4 regions of the uncultured Erythrobacter sp. genome follow, and region 1 is predicted to be linked to each of the others. Evidence: predicted binding sites of a transcription regulator. Region 1 holds the regulator's gene; each other region holds the start of a gene.
The links. Region 1 encodes LexA, which represses DNA repair genes until DNA is damaged. Its sites were predicted from a motif close to GTTCCNCNCTTGTTCT; they were not measured.
Positions count from the first base shown of each region.

Region 2: recA (recombinase RecA) is a predicted target of LexA. The motif match lies at 1,837-1,852, and genes of this name have one in related genera.
Region 3: Q0887_RS05745 (UvrD-helicase domain-containing protein) is a predicted target of LexA. The motif match lies at 2,098-2,113, and genes of this name have one in related genera.
Region 4: Q0887_RS13525 (ribonucleoside-diphosphate reductase subunit alpha) is a predicted target of LexA. The motif match lies at 2,419-2,434, and genes of this name have one in related genera.

Region 1 is NZ_CANLMB010000001.1:942,791-947,213, reverse strand. Features, by position in the region: gene Q0887_RS04620 (ComEC/Rec2 family competence protein) at 1-1,902, shown strand, start outside; gene lexA (transcriptional repressor LexA) at 1,930-2,619, opposite strand; gene Q0887_RS04610 (molybdopterin molybdotransferase MoeA) at 2,836-4,023, opposite strand; gene moaC (cyclic pyranopterin monophosphate synthase MoaC) at 4,043-4,423, opposite strand, start outside.
Region 2 is NZ_CANLMB010000001.1:1,196,700-1,201,122, forward strand. Features, by position in the region: gene alaS (alanine--tRNA ligase) at 1-433, opposite strand, end outside; gene recA (recombinase RecA) at 662-1,726, opposite strand; gene Q0887_RS05825 (hypothetical protein) at 1,874-3,514, opposite strand; gene Q0887_RS05830 (DUF4139 domain-containing protein) at 3,529-4,423, opposite strand, start outside.
Region 3 is NZ_CANLMB010000001.1:1,175,696-1,180,118, forward strand. Features, by position in the region: gene Q0887_RS05730 (pseudouridine synthase) at 16-813, shown strand; gene rsmD (16S rRNA (guanine(966)-N(2))-methyltransferase RsmD) at 810-1,388, shown strand; gene Q0887_RS05740 (hypothetical protein) at 1,453-1,827, opposite strand; gene Q0887_RS05745 (UvrD-helicase domain-containing protein) at 2,123-4,423, shown strand, end outside.
Region 4 is NZ_CANLMB010000002.1:466,438-470,860, reverse strand. Features, by position in the region: gene Q0887_RS13530 (PilZ domain-containing protein) at 1-177, opposite strand, end outside; gene Q0887_RS13525 (ribonucleoside-diphosphate reductase subunit alpha) at 310-2,355, opposite strand; gene Q0887_RS13520 (alpha/beta hydrolase) at 2,912-3,820, opposite strand; gene nadB (L-aspartate oxidase) at 3,966-4,423, opposite strand, start outside.

The DNA.
Region 1 (4,423 bases):
GTCTTCGCCGCTGGCCTCGCCGTGGTCTGGGCACGCTCGGAAATGGTTGGAGCAGAGCCGATCGACCGCCCGAGTATCGAGCGGGTCCAAGGCTACGTGCTCGAACGCGACGACCAGCCCTCGCAAGACCGCATCCGGCTAACACTTGCGATGCGCGACGCCGAAACCGGGGAAAGCCGAAAGATCCGGGTCAATATCCCGCTCGAAGAGGTCGCACGTATCGATACTCAATACAGCCCTGTGAGCGGTGAGAGCGTGCTGCTCGAGGGAGCTGTCGTCCGGCTGCGCGCACGGCTTATGCCTCCGGCTAGTCCGATGTTACCTGGCTCCTACGATTTCGCCCGCGCAGCATGGTTCAAGGGCTTGGCCGCGACCGGCAGCGTGATGGGCGAGGTTGAACTGGTCGAACCGGCTTCAAGACAAGACCTGATCGCGTCCTTGCAGCGCAGCCTCTCCAGCCATGTGCGCAGCCGGGTCGATGGATCGGCCGGCACCATCGCCGCAGCCTTTGCCAGCGGCGATCGGGGGGCGATCCCGGAGACTGACCGCGTGGCAATGCGCGATGCAGGTCTCACCCACTTGCTGGCAATCAGCGGGCTGCATGTGAGCGCAGTTATCGCTGCAGCCTATCTGTTGGCAATCAAGCTGCTCGCATTGTTCCCCGCTATCGCCTTGCGGGTGCGATTGCCGGTTGCAGCGGCGCTGGTGGGCGCGCTTGCGGGGATCAGCTACACTTTGCTCACCGGAGCGCAGGTACCGACTGTGCGGAGCTGCGTTGCCGCGATGTTGGTGCTGATCGCGCTTGCGATGGGACGCGAGGCTTTGTCACTGCGCATGGTCGCGGTGGCGGCGGTCTTTGTCCTGACCTTATGGCCCGAAAGCGTTGTCGGGCCGAGCTTCCAGATGAGCTTCGCCGCGGTGCTGGCAATCGTAGCATTGCATACCAGCGGAGCGGTGCGCGCGTTTCTCGCGCCGCGCGAGGAGAGTTGGGGGGCGAGGACGGGACGGCGGGTTGCCATGCTTTTCCTCACAGGTCTCGTGATCGAGATCGCGCTGATGCCTATTGTGCTGTTCCACTTTCACCGCGCCGGGCTCTACGGAGCCTTTGCCAATGTCATCGCGATCCCGCTTGTGACCTTCATCTCGATGCCGCTGATCGCGCTCGGTCTGTTCTTCGATCTGATTGACCTCGGAGCGCCGTTCTGGTGGCTCGCCGAAGCATCGCTCGACCTACTCCTCTCGATTGCTCACTTCACTTCGGGACAACCGGGCGCTGTCAAGTTGATGCCGCAGATGAGCGGGCTGACCGTGACGCTATTCGTCATAGGCGGACTGTGGCTTGCCTTGTGGAGCGGCAAGGCGCGATTGCTTGGCTTCGTGCCTGCTGCCGCCGCTACCGTGATGCTGCTTTCCACTCCCATTCCGGACGTGTTGATCGGACGTGAAGGGCGGCATGTCGGGATCACTGTTGATGCGCCAGATGGAAGCCGTTCGCTTTTGTCCTTACGCGACAGCCGATCCTCTTATTCGCGGGACAATCTGCTCGAACTTTCCAGCGTCACAAGCGATCCGATCCCGATTGCCGAGTGGGAGGGTGCGCGGTGTTCTCCTGAATTCTGTGTCATCAACATAGAGCGGGGCGGGCGGGACTGGGTGCTGCTGCTCGCCCGCAACCGCGAATTGATCGAAGAGCGCGCACTGGCCGCTGCTTGCGAGCAAGCCGATATCGTTGTCGCCGATCGTTTCCTGCCGCGCTCCTGCTTACCGCGATGGCTCAAGGCCGATAGGGGCATGCTTGAGCGAACCGGCGGCCTTGCGCTCGATCTGGAGAACGGCCGCATTTCCCAAGTTGCGAGCGGGCAGGGCGAGCATGGCTGGTGGCGCGGGGAGAGAGGGGATTAACCCTCAACCCCGCGCACAGCAGAGCTATCAGTGATAGCGCCGAAGCAGTCCTGCAAGCTTACCCTGAACCTGAACCTGCGCCGCGCCATAGATCTGCGGATCATAAGCGGCATTGGCCGGATCAAGGCGGATATTACCACCATCCTTGTGCAGGTATTTGAGCGTCGCTTCCTCGCCATTGACGAGCGCCACGACAATCTCGCCATCGCGGGCGCTATCAGTCCGGCGCACAAGCGCGAAGTCACCGTCAAATATGCCCGCCTCGATCATCGAATCGCCCGACACTTCAAGCGCATAGTGCTCACCCGGCCCAAGCAGAGCCGCAGGCACCGGAAGCGAGTTTTGTCCCTCAAGCGCCTCGATCGGAGCGCCAGCAGCGATCCTACCGTGAAGCGGAATTTCGATAACGTCATTGGCAGGTTCGGGAGCCTGCCGCATCGTAGTCGAAACAGACGCGGCTGCATCATTTGCAGCATGCGTAGCGCGCGGGGTGGGGGTTGCATCCTCCGGCGTCTTGATCACCTCGAGCGCACGCGCGCGGTTGGCAAGGCGGCGGATGAAGCCGCGTTCCTCAAGCGCCGAAATCAGGCGGTGAACGCCCGACTTGCTCTTGAGATCAAGCGCCTCTTTCATTTCTTCGAAACTCGGTGAAATACCCGTTTCAGCCAGACGTTTCTGGATAAAGCGAAGCAGTTCATTCTGTTTTGCCGTCAGCATGGGCAAACTCCGTAAAGCCGCACTGTGACGCACGCCGCCCCTAACCGAAGCATCGTGCAGTGCCAGTTACTCGCGCCCCCAGAGGCACCGTCCATTCGCATGGATACCGGTGCATTTCAGAGCACTGCCCGCGCACCTATATGGTGAACGAATGTGGAACAAGTAAGCAACTTGATTCGGCAAGTCAAGCCGCTCTAAGGCCGGAAACCGCAGAAATCAGCCATTGTGGAGTGGATAGACCTGAACCGGCTCTCCGGCTGCTGTTTCCGGCGAGCCGACCGGCCGGTCGATCAGGCAGTCCGCTTCAGCAAGCGCGCGCAGGGCGCTGGAGTCTTGCGATGCGGCGATGCGGACTTCGCTGCGATCTGCAACGCCTCGCAGGAACTCGCGGCGGCTTCCGGTTGCGGGCAGGGCCTCGCCTGCTCGCATCGTGAGCGCTTGCGGAAGGCACTCGCGCATCCCCAGCGTGGCGCGCGCAAGCGGCAGTCCAAACAGAAAGCATGTGACGAAGCTTGAGACAGGATTGCCCGGCAGTCCGAGCACAACTTGCGAACCCCGCTTTGCCACCATCAACGGCTTGCCCGGCTTGATCGCGACCTTCCAGAAAGCGAGCTGCGCACCCCAGTCCCCCAAGGCCTGCTGGATCAGGTCGTGATCGCCCACCGACGCGCCGCCTGAGGTGATGAGGATGTCAGCTTCTTCTGCCTTGGCCAGCGCCTGCGCAAGCGCATCCAGATCGTCTCCCACGGGTCCAAGCCGCATGGTCTCACCCACCAGCGGCGCAAGCATCGCGGCAATCATCGCGCCGTTGCTGGCAGGGATCTGGTCGGAGCCACATTGCGCGGGATCGCGGGCCAGCTCGTCTCCGCTGTCGAGGATCGCAACGGTCGGGCGGCGCGCAACTTCGAGCGCGGCGTGCCCTGCCGACATCGCGAGCGCCAATTGTGCAGGGCCGATGCGGGTGCCGCTGTGGAGCACCGTGTCACCTTGCGCGAAGTCGAAGCCGCGCTTTCGCACATGGCGGCCCGGTGGGGGAGGATCATCGCTGCTCACCTTGCCATCGGCGATAGTAGCGTTCTCCTGGATCAGGACCGAGCTTGCGCCTTCAGGCATATGCGCGCCGGTCGAGATGCGGGTGGCCTGTCCGGCGCTAAGCGAACCAGCAAACGGAACGCCAGCGCGGCTTTCGCCGACAAGCTCCCATGGCCCCGCAAACCCCTGTGCGCCGGCAATGGCATAGCCATCCATGGCCGAGAGGTCGGCAGGAGGCTGAGTGCGCGCAGCCTTCAGATCGCCCGAAAGCACCCTCCCGAGAGCATCCTCAACCGCGACGGATTCGCCCGGCATCTTGGATACAAGCGCGAGCAAGCGTGCCTGCGCCTCTTCGAGAGGTAGCAGGCTCATTGTGTCCTCACGCTGTCGGTCATGGGGCTGGAGCCTTCCAGTCACCCGACTTGCCGCCGCGCTTCTCGATCAGGCGGACCTCGCCGATCACCATCGCTTTGTCGATCGCCTTGGCCATGTCGTAGATCGTCAGCAGCGCGGTCGAGACCGCCACCATCGCCTCCATCTCAACGCCGGTCTTGCCGGTGAGCGATGCTGTGGCGGTGGCGCGAATGGCGCTGTCTTCGAAGTCGAACTCGACGCTCACCGCTTCGAGGCCGAGCGGGTGGCACAGCGGGATCAGCTCGCCAGTGCGTTTGGCTGCCATGATGGCTGCGATGCGGGCAGTGCCCAACACGTCGCCTTTGGGAGCATCGCCTGCGCGGATCGCGGCTAGCGCTTCACTCGACATAGCAATCCG
Region 2 (4,423 bases), 250 kb from region 1:
CCGCTATTCTGCGCCAAAGGTCAAACGCTTCGTCATCGGTGTGATAGACGGTGGCCGTCAGCTTTTCCGGTGACAGTCCCCATTCGCGGGTTAGCAAGGTCCAGGCATTCTCGATTGCCTGCTCCTTGAAATAGTCGCCGAACGAGAAGTTGCCGAGCATTTCGAAGAATGTGTGGTGGCGTGCGGTATAGCCCACATTGTCGAGGTCATTGTGCTTGCCGCCAGCGCGCACGCATTTCTGGGAGGACGCGGCTCGAGGAGCCGGCGGGGTCTCTAGGCCGGTAAAGACGTTCTTGAACGGCACCATGCCCGCATTGACGAACATCAGTGTCGGATCATTATACGGCACCAAAGGCGCACTCTGGATTTGCGCGTGTTCTCTCCCGCCAAAGAAGTCGAGGAAAGATCGGCGAATATCGTTGGTCGAAGTCATGGATTTGCAGTTAGGCAATGAGGCCTTAACCGACAAGCGAAAGCAGCAGCCGGAAGCTCGATCTCGTCAGCTTTGTTGCAGCACGGTCTGTCCGGTCTACCGGAATCCGCAATCACGCACGAAAAACCGGCGCGAAGTGTGTCCCTCGGGGAAGAGACAGACCCGCGCCGGTATTCCGTTTGTCCGGACCAGCGACCCCATAAGGATCAGCCTAAGCCCGCTTGAGGATCAGTCTTCGGAGTCCGCGTCCGGCCCCGTCATCATCTCCTCGGCGACCTCGTCGGTTTTACCGCGAATGGCGGCTTCCAACCGGTCGCAAACTTCTGGATTTTCGGCGAGATAAATCTTCGAATTCTCACGGCCCTGGCCAATGCGAACGCTGTCATAGGAATACCAGCTGCCCGATTTCTCGACCAGACCGGCCTTCACACCAAGGTCGAGGATCTCGCCTCTCTTCGAAATGCCCTGCCCGTACATGATGTCGAACTCGACCTGCTTGAACGGAGGAGCCACCTTGTTCTTGACCACTTTGACGCGTGTCGAGTTACCGACCACCTCGTCGCGGTCCTTGATCTGGCCGGTACGGCGAATGTCGAGGCGGACCGAGGCATAAAACTTGAGCGCGTTGCCGCCAGTAGTCGTCTCGGGATTGCCGTACATCACACCGATTTTCATGCGCAGCTGGTTGATGAAGATCACCATGCATTTCGAACGGTTGATCGAGCCGGTAAGCTTGCGCAGCGACTGCGACATCAGACGCGCCTGAAGGCCAACATGCGAATCGCCCATCTCACCTTCGATCTCGGCGCGCGGCACCAGAGCCGCGACCGAATCGACCACGAGAACGTCAATCGCATTGGAGCGCACCAGCGTGTCCGTGATTTCGAGCGCCTGCTCGCCAGTGTCGGGCTGCGAGATGATCAGTTCGTCAATGTCGACGCCCAGCTTCTTCGCATAGACCGGATCAAGCGCGTGCTCGGCATCGACAAACGCTGCCGTGCCGCCCGCTTTCTGCGCCTCTGCGATAACATGGAGCGCAAGCGTGGTCTTACCCGAGCTTTCAGGGCCATAAACCTCGACGACGCGTCCTTTGGGCAGGCCGCCAATACCAAGGGCAATATCAAGCCCGAGCGAGCCGGTTGAAATCGCTTCAACCTCCATCGCTTCTTTCGAGCCCAGCTTCATCGCCGAACCCTTGCCGAATGCTCGATCAATCTGAGCAAGCGCAGCGTCGAGAGCCTTTTGACGGTCCACGTCTTTTTCCTTTTCTACCAGCTTGAGATTGGTAGCCATCGCACGCACTCCTTCGCTTGCCTAGGGCCGGTTATCGAGTTTTAACCGGCGCTATGGAGAGACCCCTTTGTCGCCCCCTGTTGGAATGCTTGTATTCGGTTTGTTCCAAAAGAACAAGAGTGGAACGAAATTTTTTTCTCCGACCACTCAACCAGTGCTTGTAGCGGACCAGTTCAGCGTGACTTCGGAATCGGCTGGAACGGTGATCTCACCGATAATCATGCCGTCCTTTATCCGTGTCTCGCCGCCTCGCCAGTTGATGTTCCAAACCCCGGAGCGGCCGAAAACAACCCGCACCAGAACCGGGTGATCGTTGTCGTTTGACACGCTGGACTGCATGGCGCGCCGGCGGGGTGGATCGCCGTTTTCGGGTATGCGCACGAGCGGCTCGCAGGTTGCCGAGACTTTGCCGCTGGTGCCGACACGCAGCTCTATTTCTTGTCCGACGGCGTAATCGCGCAGGAAGTTTGAGCTGACCAGCATCGGTCCTACCCGACTGGGCTCGAACAGGTTCAAGGCGCCCTGGGGCAAAGCAACGCCCAGCCCTCGCTCCTCATCGTTTCGGGTTACGAGAAGGATATTGGCGTTGCGCACACCAGGCGCTCCCTCGTTACGGTTGCGAAAGCGCGGGGAGCAGCCGAGGCTATAGACAAAGCCCGCTTCCACCTCTTCACGATTGAGGAAGGCTATCTGCTTGGTGCTTTGCGCCGCGACATTGACCCGTTCGGGCACGCGGTAAAGCTTGAGATCTCCCAGTTCCTCCTCGCTTGCTTCCATGACTTCGGAGCTCATTGCGGTCACCGCCATGGGCGAATCTTGCAACCGGCTCTCTCTCCGCGTCGCGGTAACAACGATGGCATCGGTTGGGGCCGGCGCCGGAGCGATGGCGTACAGAGACATCGGCGACGCAGGATTAACGATGGGCGAACCGGCTGCCGTGCTACCAAATGGATAGCATGTCAGACGCAGCGGTTCTCCTGTGGGTGATCGAGCCATGCGCTCGTAATCGCTGTCGATGTTCAAACGCCCCGCGACCACCAGCAGATTGGCATTGTCGAACGACTGGCCGTTATCGTTGAGTACAGTGAGCCAGCTGAGCATATCCAGACCGAATTCCTCGCTGCGCCCGCCCTCTTCCATCATCGCGACGTAGTTGGCCTGCCAGTCAAAGCCCCATGCAAGATAGGTCAGCGTGACTTCATATGAGCCGCCGCTTTCGTCTCGCGTGTCGATGGAGAAGACGGGTTTGGCAGACAGCCCCTCTGGCACTCGGGAAAAGCGGAGAGATTCGGGCAGGCCCGCGCATCTCACAGCCTCGAAGCCAGAGCCGATTTGCAGCACCAGCCCGCCATCGGCGCGGGTGCGGACGATGGCGGGCTGCGACACTGCTTCGCCGGTTGCCGGGTTTGTGCGCGTGATCGTGACGCGGTTGCCGAGCGTGCCGTTCACCAGAGCGGCGGGTGACAGCAATTCGGCATTGCGGTTCATTTCGATGGTGCCGCCCGGAAGGCCGGTCACAATCGCGCTGACCCCGATCATGCCTTCTGCGACGCCGATAAAGCGAATGGTCGATTCGCCAGCTGGCAAGGTCACCCGCCGCGTCTCGCTGATCATCGCAAAGCCGCGCGGGTCGTCAGCATCCATTTCTTCACGCTCGCCGCGATCAGGGTCGCGGTAAATCGTGACCGAAGTGTCATGCGATTCAGCGGCGTAAACGATCTCGCGCGCCTCAAGAGGCTTCGCGACCAGCACGCTCAGCCCAACGAACAGGAATGCGACGAAACGCATTGTCCGGCGCCGGCTCAGTAACGCGTTTCGTAAACGACGCGCAGCACGGTCTCGCCCTCGGCGGGCACCGGCACGACCCATTTGCGCCGGTCGTAATTGAGCTGGGTGCCTTCGATGGACTCGCTGATCACGCGGTAATCATCGCTCCACCAATACCGCATCAGCCCGGACTGGGTGAGATCGACCTCAACCGGCTGATCCTTAGCGTTGGTGATCGTGTAGCGCATGGTCGTACGATAGAATTCCTGCGGACGCTCGACCTCCACCTGACGGACGATTTCGCCATCCTCGATGACGCGGAATCTCGCCGTCCGGCGCCATTCATCGGAAGTTATCCGCTCGCGAACCTCGACCTCCGCCTGCACGAAAATATCGAACGCATCGCCTGTGCGCAGCAACAGCTCGGAACCCATCGGCGTGTGGCCGATCCCGTTCTCGCCGATGAATTGCGGTGTGCCCTGGCTGTCGCGCTGGTAGAAACGGACTGTGCCCGCAGGCAGAGCGTCGCCCAGCCCCTGATCGCGTGAAGTCGAAAAGGATATGCCGCTGGTCACATTGACCGGGCGGTTATCATTGTTGAGCCAGCCGACAGAGCGGGCATAGACTTTGCGCCCGGGGACGGACTGCACATCCAGAAAGCTCACCTGCTTGGTCTGCGCGTTCGCAATCGTGGTGCGTTCGGTGATTGGGTAGAGGTAGAAGTCACCCAGACGCTCGCGATCCGCTGCCTCCGCGCCGGGGCTCAACATCGAGAAATTGGCCGAGCCCCCTCGCCCGCCGCGTGACGGGTTGCCTGCGACGAGGAGAGTGTTGGCACGGTGGAAGGTCGTGCCGGTATTGTTGGTCAGCGTGACCCAGCCCTGCATATCGATCGAGCTGGTCTGTTCGTTGAACAGCGCGACATAATCG
Region 3 (4,423 bases), 230 kb from region 1:
GCCCAAAGGATAAACATGCCCACAAACCCAAAACAGGCCGATGACCGCCCCGAAGGCGACCGCATTGCGAAATTGCTCGCGCGCGCCGGCATTGCCAGCCGCCGCGAGATCGAGCGGATGATCGCTGACAAGCGCATCACCATTGATGGCAAGCCGGTCGAAACACCAGCGACCTTCCTCACCAGCCTCAAAGGCGTCAGCGTCGATGGAAAGCCGGTTGCCGGGCCGGAGCCATCACAACTCTTTGTCTTTCACAAGCCCACCGGTTTGATCACAGCCGAGCGTGACAATGCTGGCCGTGCGACGATTTATGACGCGCTGCGCAATGCGCTGCCCAAGGATACGCCGCGCCTGATGCCAATCGGACGGCTCGACCTCAACACCGAGGGGCTGCTGCTCCTCACCAATGATGGCGGGCTGAAACGCCAGATGGAACTGCCTTCCTCTGGCATCCCGCGTACCTACCGCGCGCGCGCCTTTGGCGAAGTGTCGCAGGAACAGCTTGAATCGCTGATCGAAGGGGTCGAAATCGACGGCATGCGCTATGGCTCGATCGACGCCAATCTCGAACGCGGCACCGGCGGCTCCGGGCCAAGCGGCGGCAAGAACCAGTGGATCGAATTGACCATCACCGAGGGCAAGAACCGCGAAGTGCGCCGCGTGCTCGAACATCTGGGGCTTAAAGTGAACCGGCTGATCCGCACATCCTACGGTCCCTTTGCGCTGGGCGATCTGCCGCGTGGACAAGTTGCGCGCATTCGCAAGGGAGACCTTGATCGCTTTATCAGCACTCTGAAGCGGGGCCAGAAGTGAGAATTATCGCAGGCGAATGGCGCGGGCGGAAGCTTTCCGCGCCCAAGGGTGAAGCAACGCGCCCAACGGCGGATCGCACGCGCGAAACTCTGTTCTCGATGCTCACCAGCCGCCTCGGCAGCTTTGAAGACCTGCGCGTCGCCGATCTGTTCGCAGGCTCGGGCGCGCTGGGCTTGGAGGCGCTGTCTCGCGGCGCGGCGCACTGCCTGTTTGTCGAACAGGACCGCACCGCAGTGGACACGATCCGCGCCAACATCACTCATCTCGGCGCACGCGACCGCACCACTGTTGAGACAGGCTCGGTCATGTCCCTGCGCGCCGCGCGCGAACCGCATGATCTCATCCTGCTCGACCCGCCCTATCACACCAATGCGGGCGAAGTTGCGCTCGACCGGATGCTGCGGCTTGGCTGGATTGGCGAGGCGACTTGGATCGCGCTGGAAACGGCATTCAATGAAGAGCCTGAAGTCAAAGGCCTCTCGATTGAAACCACACGCAAGGTGGGCAAAGGCAGGCTCACGCTTATGCGGCGCGAGCCTGCCCCCGCCAACACGCCGGCCACAGCAGAGGGTTGAGCCGGCGCAGTTCCCGCGTGACCACCCGTCCGCGGGAAGAGCGAATGCGGGAGGGTCTGCCCGCTTACCCTTCCTCGGGAGGCGTCGCGGCGCGGGATTCGATCTGGTTCCAGGCCGCATCGCGCTCCGGGCCGGTCATGGCAGTCAGCGCGATCTTGTCCTGATCGGTCAGCCGCCAGAACAGTAGCTGGCGCTCCGGCTCCAGCGACCAGTAATAGGACTTCGTCTCTGCCGGCCACAGCTCGTATTCGGCCTGACGTTCGACCGGCCAGCTGCCATATTCGGTTTGTTGGTCGGGAGTGAGCGCGGGCGCTTCGGAACCAGAAGGCGCGCTGTGTCCGTCGCCCTCGTCCTGAACAGCGGCTGCGCCCGGAGAAGCAGTGACCACGCCAAGCGTCGCAATTGCAACGCCGATTAGATAGATATGTGCCTTACGCATCGGGTACTCCATTGTGCGGCCGGTATTGGCCTATTCCCAAGCGTCGACGAACGTTCACGCGGCTGGACCAGATCACCCTCGGGCCCAGACAAGTGATTGAATGACAGGCATTGTTCGCTTGGGAAAGAGCGCGCGGCGTCCTGCATCCCATCATCGGCACAGGCTGGCGAGAGGCGTTGTTCAAACAGGTTGAGGCGAATTTCGGGGGACTTGGGCACGCCAGACAGTGCGCGGGCGCGGCGGATGTGCGAACTTGCGCGCAATTCATTTGTTCTCTACTTGTTCGCAGAATGTCATGAGCCAAAATCTCCCCCTCCCCGCCGATACAAGCGCGACCGACGGCCCCGTGCCCGCCTATGCCGAACGGCTTAACCCGCCGCAGCGTCAGGCGGTGCTGACCACCGAGGGACCGGTGCTGATGCTCGCAGGCGCCGGCACGGGAAAGACGGCGGCGCTGACCGCGCGGCTGGCGCATCTGGTGGCGACACGGCGCGCGTGGCCCAGCGAAATCCTGTGCGTCACCTTCACCAACAAAGCCGCGCGCGAGATGCGCGAGCGGGTCGCCGGGCATTTGGGAGCGGGCGCGGAAGGAATTCCGTGGCTGGGCACGTTCCACTCGATCTGCGCCAAGATGCTGCGCCGCCATGCCGAACTGGCGGGCCTGCAAAGCAATTACACGATCATCGACACTGACGACCAGCTGCGCCTGCTCAAGCAGCTGATCAACGAAGTCGATCTGGACGAGAAGCGCTGGCCTGCGCGCCAGCTCGCCGGACTGATCGACCGCTGGAAGAATCGCGGGCTCAATCCCGACGATCTCGATGCAGGCGAAAGCGAGGCCTATGCCAACGGGCAAGGTCAGGCGCTTTACCGGACCTATCAGGAGCGGATGAAGGCGCTGAATGCCTGCGATTTCGGCGATCTGATGCTGCATGTGCTCAACATCTTCCGCAAGCACAGTGACGTGCTGGCCGAGTATCAGCAGCGCTTCAAATACATCCTCGTCGACGAGTATCAGGACACCAACGCGGTCCAGTATCTGTGGCTGAGGCTGCTCGCCCAGACGCGCAAAAACATCTGCGTGGTCGGCGATGATGACCAGTCGATCTATTCATGGCGCGGGGCAGAAGTCGCCAATATCCTGCGGTTTGAAAAGGATTTTCCCGGCGCGGCGGTGATCCGGCTGGAACAGAATTACCGCTCCACCCCGCACATTCTGGGCGCGGCTTCCGGCCTGATCCGCGCGAACAGCGAACGGCATGACAAGACGCTGTGGACCGAGGTCAATGGCGGGGACAAAGTCCGCGTGATCGGCGTGTGGGACGCTCCCGAAGAAGCGCGGCGCGTGGGCGAAGAGATCGAGCGGCTCGAAGGCGAAGGCGCGCCTCTGGATCAGGTCGCGATTCTTGTGCGCGCGCAGTACCAGACGCGCGAGTTTGAAGACCGCTTCATCCAGATCGGGATCAACTACCGGATCATAGGCGGCTTCCGCTTTTACGAGCGCGCCGAGATCCGCGATGCGCTCGCGTATCTGCGGGTGATCGCGCAGCCGCAGGACGATCTCGCATTCGAACGGATTTACAACCAGCCCAAACGCGGGCTTGGCGCAAAGACGCTGGAGAAGATGCACCAGCATGCGCGGCGGGTGAACTTGCCGCTCGCCGCTGCCTCGCTGGAGCTTGCCGATAGCGACGAACTGCCCAAGCGAGCGGCGAACACAATTGGCGGGTTGCTCCAGCAATTCCTCGCCTGGCGCGAAGCGGCCGAGGTCATGACACCCGCCGACCTCATGCGCCTCGTGCTCGACGAAAGCGGCTATAACGACATGCTCGCCGCCGACCGCTCGCCGGAAAGCGCAGGCCGCGCGGAGAACCTCTCCGAACTCGCGCGCGCGATGGAGGAATACGAGACGCTGGGCGACTTCCTGGAGCATGTCAGCCTGGTCATGGATAATGATCGCGGCGACGAAGAAGAGACCGTCACGATCATGACGATCCACGCCGCCAAGGGTCTGGAATTCGATCATGTCTTTTGCGTCGGGTGGGAGGAAGGTGTCTTCCCTTCCCAGCGCGCCATCGACGAAGGCGGGCTCGCCAGCCTGGAGGAAGAACGCCGCCTCGCTTACGTCGCGATCACCCGCGCAAGGCGGCGCTGCGCGATCTTCCACGCGGCGAACCGGCGCATTTACGGCCAATGGACCAGCTCGATCCCCTCGCGCTTTATCGAAGAGCTTCCCGAGGAACATATCGAGCAGGAAAGCACGATGACCGGCGGCGCGTCATTGTGGCGGGCAAACTGGTCGGAAAATGACGATCCCTTCGCCCATGTCGCGCGCGACCGGCCCGAACGCGCGCAATCGCGCGGCCCCGGATGGCGGCGCGCGGTCGACAGCGGCTACGAAACGCGCCAGCAACGCCTCGCCGAACCCGGCCGCAGCGCCGCCAGTTTCGCCGCCAAACCGCGCAGCGATATCGTGATCGGCGCAATGGTCAGCCACGACAAATTCGGCACCGGCTGCGTGATCGATCAGGAAGGCAACAAGCTCACCATCCAGTTTGAGGATGCAGGCGAAAAACGCGTGATCGACAGCTTTGTG
Region 4 (4,423 bases), on a different contig from region 1:
GGAACTGCCGATATGGATTTGCAGTCGCGAACCGGGCGGCAGCTTGCCGCTCACCGCAGCCATGCAGCACCCTCTGACTGACAGGTTCTTGAGCTCCACATCAACAGGATCGCCCAGCCCGGTGAAATACCGGCCCGGGATCGAAATGATTTTGCGCTGATCCTTCCGTGCTCGCATGACAACGATGCTTAGCAGCCCGATGATTAAGGGAGCGTAAAGCATGCCACTGCGAACGGGCGCAGGAGCCGGACAAAGAAAACCCCGCCAGAACCGAAGTTTGGCGGGGTCGTTCTTATGCAGAAACCTGTCCTACTGGCAGCTCAAACATTCCTCGTAATCGGTCTGCTCTGCGGCCAGCTCGAACTTTGCTGCGTCTGCGGTGTTGTCCGCTTCGACGCCGCCTGCAAAGCCCGCGCGCTGGACCGATTTCGAGCGGAGATAATAGAGCGATTTGATGCCCTTCTCCCATGCCTGGAAGTGCAGCTGCATCAGATCCCATTTCTCCACATCCGCCGGGATGAAGAGGTTCAGCGACTGCGCCTGATCGATATAGGGCGCGCGGTCGGCAGCGAATTCGAGCAGCCAGCGCTGGTCGATTTCAAAGCTGGTCTTGAAGCTCGCCTTTTCTTCGGCGCTCAGGAAATCGAGATGCTGGACGCTGCCGCCTTTCTCGAGGATCGAGTTCCACACATTGGTCGAGTTCTTGCTCTTCTTGTCGAGCAGTTTTTCAAGATACGGATTCTTTACGATGAAGGAGCCCGACAAAGTCTTGTGCGTGTAGATATTCGCCGGGATGGGCTCGATGCAGGCGCTGGTGCCGCCGCAAATGATCGAGATCGACGCGGTCGGCGCGATCGCCATCTTGCAGCTGAACCGCTCCATCGCGCCCATTTCTGCCGCATCGGGGCAAGGCCCGCGTTCCTGCGCGAGCAGCATTGAGGCTTCGGATGCCTTGGCCTGGATATGCTTGAACATTTTCAGGTTCAGCGCCTTGGCCATCGCGCTTTCGAAACCCAGCCCCTTCGACTGGAGGAAAGAGTGGAAGCCCATCACGCCGAGCCCGACCGAACGCTCACGCTCGGCCGAATACTTGGCGCGCGCCATCTCGTCCGGTGCGCGGTCGATATAGTCCTGCAGGACGTTGTCGAGGAAGCGCATGATGTCTTCGATAAACTGCTTGTCGCCTGACCACTCATCCCACTTTTCAATGTTGAGCGAGCTGAGGCAGCACACCGCCGTACGATCATTGCCGAGGTGGTCGATGCCGGTTGGCAGTGTGATTTCCGAACACAGGTTCGAGGTCGAAACCTTGAGGCCCAGATCGCGGTGATGCTTGGGCATCATGCGGTTCACGGTGTCGTTGAAGACGATGTAGGGCTCACCCGTTGCAAGGCGGCATTCAACCAGCTTCTGGAACAGCGAGCGCGCATCGACAGTGCCGCGCACTTCGCCGGTCTTGGGCGATTTGAGGTCGAACTCGGCCCCGTCGCGGACCGCTTCCATGAATTCATCTGTCAGCAGCACGCCGTGATGGAGGTTCAGAGCCTTGCGGTTGAAGTCGCCCGACGGTTTGCGGATTTCGAGGAATTCCTCAATTTCGGGATGCGACACATCCAGATAGCACGCCGCCGAACCGCGCCGCAGCGATCCTTGCGAGATCGCGAGCGTGAGCGAATCCATCACACGAACGAACGGGATAATCCCGCTTGTCTTTCCATTCAGGCCAACTGGCTCACCAATCCCCCGAACATTGCCCCAATAGGTGCCGATCCCGCCCCCCTTGGAGGCCAGCCAGACATTCTCGTTCCAGGTGCCGACGATCCCGTCGAGGCTGTCCGACACCGAATTGAGGTAGCAGGAAATCGGCAGGCCGCGCGCAGTGCCGCCGTTTGAAAGAACCGGCGTTGCGGGCATGAACCACAGGTTCGAGATATAGTCGTACAGCCGCTGTGCGTGTTCAGCATCGTCGGCATAGGCATCAGCGACGCGCGCGAAGAGATCCTGATACTTCTCACCCGGAAGCAGGTAGCGATCGGTCAGCGTCTCCTTGCCGAATTCGGTCAGGTTCGCATCGCGGCTTTCGTCGATCTGGACGTCAAAACGGCGATCATTGACCTTCTTGCTGTCGGAAACCGCCTCCTTGGCAACTTCTGCCATAGCACCGGCCAACGCTTCCGCGCTCTTCGCTGCGATCAGCTCTTCGCCACCGTTTTCGGCGATGAGCGCCTCGCTGCCCTTGTCGGACTTTTCCATTTTTACGGCCTTTTTGCCCTTATCGCTTGCTGCTTCGGTTGTTCCGAGCGTTTCCCCGGTTTCCGCATCGCTCAGCACTTCGTCACTTGCCTTGAATTCCATTTCAGCCCCGTCTCGCATCCTTCGAATCGGATAGCGGTCTCCCTATAGCGGAAAAACACTCCCGTTCCGATTATGTTCTGCACCAATCTATCGACAGATTTACCCCCATCTGCCCCCATCCGGCCTTCAGGTTTGCCCGCCAACATCATTCCATTTCAGCCGCTATGGTGCCCCGTCTTGAGTGACTCCTCCCCCGATCGCACCCTTTGGTATTGGCCTGGTGGAGCGAGAGAAATCACAAGCAATTGGGGGTCCAGCGCGAACCGAACCACCAGATAATGAATCAGGCGGGATTCCGCGTCAACGGGTGATTAACCTTAAATCGTCAGGCGGGCTTGCTCAAAACCCATGTTGCAGCGCAGCGACGCGTGGGCAAAGCTTGAGTCGCGCGTTGCGCAACCCCGAAAATGAATCTGTGAAGAAAAATTTGGTGATTGAATCTTTTGAATCAAGCGCTGAATCAATCGCTCTTGCACTGGCAAGAATGTTGCGCTTTGCGCCGCCCGCATAATCGCAGGCGGCGCAAACACTTAGGCCTTCTCGGCGCTGTTCGGCGTTACGTTCCCAGCGGTGTCGCGGCCCGCGCCGCCTTTGCATGGAGCGCAATCTCATCAGCCAGCCGGCCTACCAGCTCCTGCGGCAGATCGTGCCCCCAACCGGGAATCGTCACCAACTTAGCGCCCGGTATGCAACGCGCAGTCTCCTGCCCGGCTTCCAGCTTCACCAGCGGATCATCCTCACCATGCAAAACCAGCGTGGGTGTTGTGATCCGGCTTAGCCGTTTGCGCCGGTCACCATCGTCGATGATGGCGGCAAGCTGGCGCGGCAAGCCCGGTGGATAGACACTGCGCCGCACATTCTTGAGCACCCGCGCGCGCGCATGGTCAGGGTCAGGAGGATAGCCCGGACTGCCAATATTGCGGCCGATATTGAGGCCGTGCTCGACCAAAACATCCTCTTCCATCGATGCCAGCGGCGCGATCAGCGCGTCAATCGCGCTCTTCTCGGCCTGTGGCAGTTTGGGATTGCCAGTGCTCGACATGATCGACGTCATCGAAAGCAGTTTGTTGCCGTGATGGACCGCCATCAGCTGCGCGATCATCCCGCCCATCGACGCGCCCACAACATGTGCGCGCCGAATGTCCAGTGCTTCGAGAAGTCCGGCAGCATCGTCCGCCATGTCTTCCAGCGTGTAAGGCACTTTGGCTGGCCAACCGAGCCGCTTGCGGATCGTCTGCCATACGATGCCCGGAGCCCTCGCCTCCTCCATCTTGTCCGAAAGCCCGATATCGCGATTATCGAACCGGATAACGCGATAGCCCTTCTTGACCAGTGCTTCGACAAATTCATCTGGCCACAGGGTCATTTGTGCCCCCAGACCCATCACCAGAAGAATTGTTTCGTGCTCGGGGTTTCCGTGTTCTTCATAGAACAGGCGGAGACCGTTCGCCCCGATATGCGGCATAAAGTTCCTACTCCTCGATCGCTCTCTTTTTGGAGCTTGTATTGACCCGGCGCGTTACAAAGCGCGTTTGGGTGGGGAGATCAAGCCTATGATACAAATGCCTGCATATAATTAACTTGGGGCAAAAATGCTTTTACGAGAGGCGCTATGGCACCAGCACCGTATCGCGGATATCTTCGGCCAAATCGGGATGGTCCATCGTATAATGCAAACCGCGGCTCTCTTTGCGCTCCAGCGCTGAACGCACGATCAGCTCGGCTGATTGCAGCAGGTTGCGCAATTCGATGAGGTCGGTCGTGACGACGAAGCTGCCGTAATAATCCTCAACCTCTTTCTTGAGCAGAGCGATGCGATTGGCGGCGCGCTCAAGCCGTTTGGTGGTGCGTACGATCCCGACATAGTTCCACATGAAGCGGCGGATCTCGGTCCAGTTCTGCTTGATGACAACTTGCTCGTCCGAATCCGACACACGGCTTTCGTCCCACGGTAGGATCGCGGGCGGTTCTTCGAGCGCATCCCAATTTGCAAGAATGTCGTCAGCGGCCGCTTCCCCGAATACGAAACATTCAAGCAGCGAGTTCGAAGCAAGGCGATTGGCACCGT